Regions from separate parts of the Spirillospora sp. NPDC049652 genome, predicted to be linked through region 2. Evidence: riboswitches for the same ligand, from Rfam matches in the RefSeq annotation. Region 2 holds a riboswitch; the other holds the start of a gene.
What was found. A riboswitch is a leader RNA that binds a small molecule or an ion and turns the genes downstream of it on or off. The one in region 2 is predicted to bind cyclic di-AMP.

Region 1 (2,382 bases), on a different contig from region 2:
CGCGTCGCGGCCATCGAGCAGGACCAGCTCGTGCACGCCACGACCACCCAGAGGTCGCCGCTCCCGTGGGGCCTGGACCGCATCGACCAGCGCCGGACGCCGCTGTCGAAGTCCTACTCCTACAAGGCGACCGGCAAGGGCGTCACGGCCTACATCATCGACAGCGGCATCGCCTGGACGCACTCGCAGTTCGGCGGGCGCGCCAAGGTCGTGTGGTCCGCGCCGCGCTTCAAGGGCAACGGCTGGGACTACAACGGCCACGGCACCCACGTCGCCGGCATCCTCGGCTCCGCCAAGTACGGCGCGGCCAAGGGCGTCCAGCTGCGCGCCCTGCGCGTCCTCGACAAGGACGGCAGCGCCCCGGCGTCCGACGTCGTCGCCGGCCTGAAGTGGCTGCGCTCGCACGCCGCCAAGCCGTCGGTGGCGAACCTGTCGATCGGCGGCGGCAAGTCCGCGGCCCTCGACACCGCCGTCGCGAACCTGTCCAAGTCGGGCGTCTTCGTGACCGTCGCCGCGGGCAACGACAACAAGGACGCCTGCAAGTTCTCGCCCTCGGGCGCGTCCTGGGTCGAGGCCGTCGGCGCGACCACCTCGCACGACAACCGCGCGGGCTTCTCCAACTACGGCAAGTGCGTGGACATCCTGGCGCCGGGCTACGGCATCACGTCCACGTGGCCGGGCGGCGGCACGCAGGTCGAGAGCGGCACGTCCATGGCCTCGCCGTACGTCGCCGGTGTCGCCGCGCTCTACCTGCAGACGCACCCCAAGGCGAACTTCTCCGCCGTTCAGAAGTGGCTGCACGACAACTCCACCAAGAACGTCCTGCGGAACCTGAAGACCGGCACGCCCAACCGGCTGCTCTACAAGGGTTCGCTGTAAGACCCTCCGCGCTCACGCACGGTCATGACGGCCCGGTCCCGGCCTCGGGACCGGGCCGTCATGCAACGAGCGGAGCCGGACGCCGGGGCGGCGCCCCGGACCGCCCGCCGGCTCTGCCGATTCCGGGCATCGGGTCGGCCGCCGGGGTCGTCCCGGCAGCCCCGGGGGTCTAATCTTTGGCGAGGCAACACCCAGTTCCTTGCAGTTTGTTGGTGTCCGGTCGGTGACTGCCCGTGGTCGACGCGGCAGGCTGGCCGGACGCGCCGAGTCCCGGACGCCCCCTGTCCGGGAGCCGGGGACCCAGCCGCCGGACGCCCCGTCCGGCCGGGGTGAATTCGCGGCCGCCGCACGCGCCGCGATAGGGCGGACTCCCGCGCCCGAACCCGACAGCTAACCCGGTAGGCCGACCAGAGGAGAGGAGAGGACGTGCAGCGCCCGACCTCCGGCCGCCGTCTCCGGGCGGCCGTCCCCCGGCCCCGCACGGGCGTCCGCGGACGCCGCGCCGCACTGGCCGCCGCCGCTGCCGTGCTCGCCCTGCCGCTGCTGTCGAGCACCGTCCCGGCCGGCGCCGAGCCCGGCGACAGCGACCGGATGGACAAGCTGAACAAGCAGATCGAGCAGCTCGACAAGGAGTACGGCGGCGACCTTGCCCAGCTCAAGGACGCCCAGTGGGCCGCCCGGAAGGCCATCAAGAAGGCCGACGACCTGCGCGAGCAGCTGACCGCCTCGCGCACCCTCGTCGCCCGGCTCGCCGCCAACCAGTACATGACCGGCGGCCAGGACCCGGGGATCACCGTCGTCGCGGCGGGCGACCCGTCCGAGCTGCTGAACACGATGAGCCTGGCGAGCCATGTCGCGCAGAACCAGTCGGCGCGCGTCCAGCAGATCACCAAGCTCGTCGCCGACCAGGAGAAGGCGCGGCAGCAGGCGCAGGCGAAGATCTCCGACCTGCAGAAGAACCTGACCGACCTGAAGTCCCGCAAGGCCCAGATCAAGAAGCTGGTCAAGAAGTACAAGCCGGAGTCGCCGAGCGTCGGCATGGGCAGCGTGACCCCCCGCATGCTGCACGTGAAGCAGGTCATCGACACCGAGTTCGGGCCGTTCCCCACCATCGGCTGCTACCGCGGCGGCGCGGACGCGCAGGACCACGCCACCGGCACCGCCTGCGACTTCATGGAGTCGTCCGGCGGCTCCATGCCCACGTCCGCGCGCAACAGCAACGGCGACCAGGTGGCGGCCTACGCCATCGCGCACGCCTCCTCGCTGGGCATCAAGTACATCATCTGGAAGCAGCGGATCTACGACATGCGCAGCCCGGGCTGGCGCAGCATGAGCGACCGCGGCGGCATCACCGCCAACCACTACGACCACGTCCACATTTCGGTCTTCTGACCGCACCGAGCCTCACGGGGACGCCCCGGGCGGGCGCATCGGGAAGCTGAGGCATGAGCGCAGGCAGGGACGAGCCGAGGCGGGAACCGGATCCGACGGCGTTGGTCGATC
Region 2 (2,382 bases):
GGTGGGACCCCGCGGCGGCGGGCTCTGCGGTGTCGTTCTCTACGGCGCCGTTCCCGGCGGGCTGGTCCGCCACGGCGTGGTGCTCTGCCGTGCCGGGGCCTGAGGGCCGCTCAGCGGCCCGCCCGGAAGCGGACCCCGCCCCCGTCTCCACGGCCCGCTCGTCGCCCATGCGGCGATCCTAGAGCGCGGCCGGGAGTGCCGGTCACTTGGCGTAGCCGGGGTACCCGTAGCCGACGATGGTGTCGCTCGGACGGGTCTTGACCTCGACCGAACCGCCGTCGGTGTTGCCCTCGACGGTCTTGACGGTGCCGTCGCCGTTGCCCTTGATCACCATGCCGACGTGCTGGATGGAGTCGAGGCTCTTGCTGCCGTTCCAGGCGAAGAACACGACCGCGCCGGGCTTCGGGGTGGTGCCCCAGCGGCCCTGGCTCTTGAACCACTTGGCGTGGGCCACGGTCCAGGCGTCGGAGCCGACCTGGTGGGAGAAGCCGGCCTGGGTGCCGACCCAGGAGACGAACATGTCGCACCACTCGGCGTCGGCGTACAGGCGGAGCGCGCCGCCGTCACGGGCGAGGGTCTGCTTGGCCCGCTCGGTGCCCATGTACCACTTCTGGAACTTGGTCTTGCCCGCGCCGTCCTCGCTGATCCCGACCTGGGAGGTCGCGATCTTGATGGCCTTCTGGGCGGTGGGCATGGCCGGGGCGGCCTTGGCGGCCTTGGGGGCCTGCCCCCGCGCGGCCTGCGCGGCGTGCCGGCCGGCCTGCTCCGGAGCGGACTTCTTGAGGTTCGGGAGGGTGTTCTGGGCCATCGCGGCCTCGCTGATCCGCATGGCCGCGGCCTGCGGCTTGGCGTCGTGCGGGGTGATCGTGGAGGCGTGCGCGGCGGTCGCGGCGACGGTCCCGACGACGGCGGCGCCGGCGACGAGGGCGCTGGTGGTGCGCAGCGACTGGAAGACAGGCTGAAGCTTGCTGGTACGCGTGGCGTTCAAGGGTGTTCTCCTCGGCTTCCATGCCGCCTACCGGGTTAGCTGTCGGGTTCGGGCGTGGAAGCTGCCCTACGGCCTCTGGGAGGCCGATTCACCCCGGTGTAGGTGGGTCCCCGGCTCCACTGGACGCGCTCGGCGCGTCGGGAGCGGACTCGGCGGCGGACGTCCTCGAAAGGCGTCCGTTACTGGATATGGACGGTCCCGCTCAGGGGACGGCTCGCACTGGAGGGCGAGCGGGGTGGGAGGGCCCGGCGGAGGTCTTCCTGCCGCCGGGCCCTGCGGACCCGCGTCTAATAAGGACGGACGGCGCCCGCGAAGGTCTTCTTGCGGTAGCTGTTCAGCTTGGCCACCCGGACGTGGTCGCCGGAGTGGGGCGCGTGGATCATGTAGAGCGTACGGCCCTTTTTCTTGTAGATGAGGCCGACATGACCCTTGCCGTTAAAGAACACAAGGTCTCCTGGCGCGAGTTTGTTCCAGGCAACCTTGTTCTTTACCGAACGGTACTGGGACGTGGTGACCCGGGGCAGCTTCACCCCGGCCTTCCGGTAGGACCACTGGACGAATCCGGAGCAGTCGAAGGCGTTCGGGCCCGCCGCGCCGTAGCGGTACGGCTTGCCCTTCTTGGAGGCGGCGTACTTCAGCGCCTTCCTGGCGAGCTTCTGGCGCTCGGCCCAGGTCTTGTGCTTGGCCTGCTTGACCACCACGCTCACGGGCTTGGCGGCCGCCGCGTGGGCGGGGGCCGGACCGGCGAGCACGACGGGCGCCGCCACGGCCGTGACGACCGTGAGGCCGCCCAGGATACGCGCGGATCGGGCTCTGCTGCTGACAGCGTTGCTGGACAGGGGTTGTCTCCTTCTTCCAGACGCCTACCGGGTTAGCTGTCGGGTTCGGGCGTGGAAGCAGCCCTACGACGGGTCCCTCACCAGGCCCGTGGGGGCCTTGAACTGGGGGCTGGGACCGCGCCGATTCACCCCGTGCGCCTTGATCGCGCCGTCCGGAAGGCCCGGACGGGCGGACGCGGTGGGTCCCCGGCTCCGCGCGCCATCGCGCGGACTCGGCGTTGCCTGCTCGCCCCAGGGGCGTGATGAGGCCGGACGACGGGACCCTGATGTCCCGCGTGCGGGCGAGCGGCGTGATGTTGTGGGAGTGGCGGGCCCGGGTAAAGGGCCGCGCACGGGCAGGGGCCGGGTAAAGGAATCCGCCGTGGCGCGCTCTCAGCGCCATGCACGCCGTTCGCGTGCGCACGGGCGGGCCGGGCCTACCGGGGGACGCGGCGCGTGGAACGCGTCGCGAGGGGGGCGGCGGCGCCTGGACGGCGTCCCGCCGGAACCGCGGCGCGTGGGGCGCGTCGCGAGGGGGACGGCGCCTGGAGGGCGCCGCGAGTGCCCACAAGGTAG

Region 1: it holds a riboswitch for cyclic di-AMP, as region 2 does, so the genes downstream of both, AB0J52_RS07545 (coiled-coil domain-containing protein) here and AB0J52_RS28575 (CHAP domain-containing protein) in region 2, are expected to answer to the same signal.

What each region holds. Positions count from the first base shown of each region.
Region 1 is NZ_JBFAOF010000067.1:13,229-15,610, forward strand. Features, by position in the region: gene AB0J52_RS07540 (S8 family peptidase) at 1-879, shown strand, start outside; cyclic di-AMP (ydaO/yuaA leader) riboswitch at 1,131-1,299, shown strand; gene AB0J52_RS07545 (coiled-coil domain-containing protein) at 1,306-2,271, shown strand; gene AB0J52_RS07550 (hypothetical protein) at 2,325-2,382, shown strand, end outside.
Region 2 is NZ_JBFAOF010000592.1:2,155-4,536, reverse strand. Features, by position in the region: gene AB0J52_RS28575 (CHAP domain-containing protein) at 203-988, opposite strand; cyclic di-AMP (ydaO/yuaA leader) riboswitch at 997-1,133, opposite strand; gene AB0J52_RS28570 (C40 family peptidase) at 1,276-1,755, opposite strand; cyclic di-AMP (ydaO/yuaA leader) riboswitch at 1,834-2,055, opposite strand.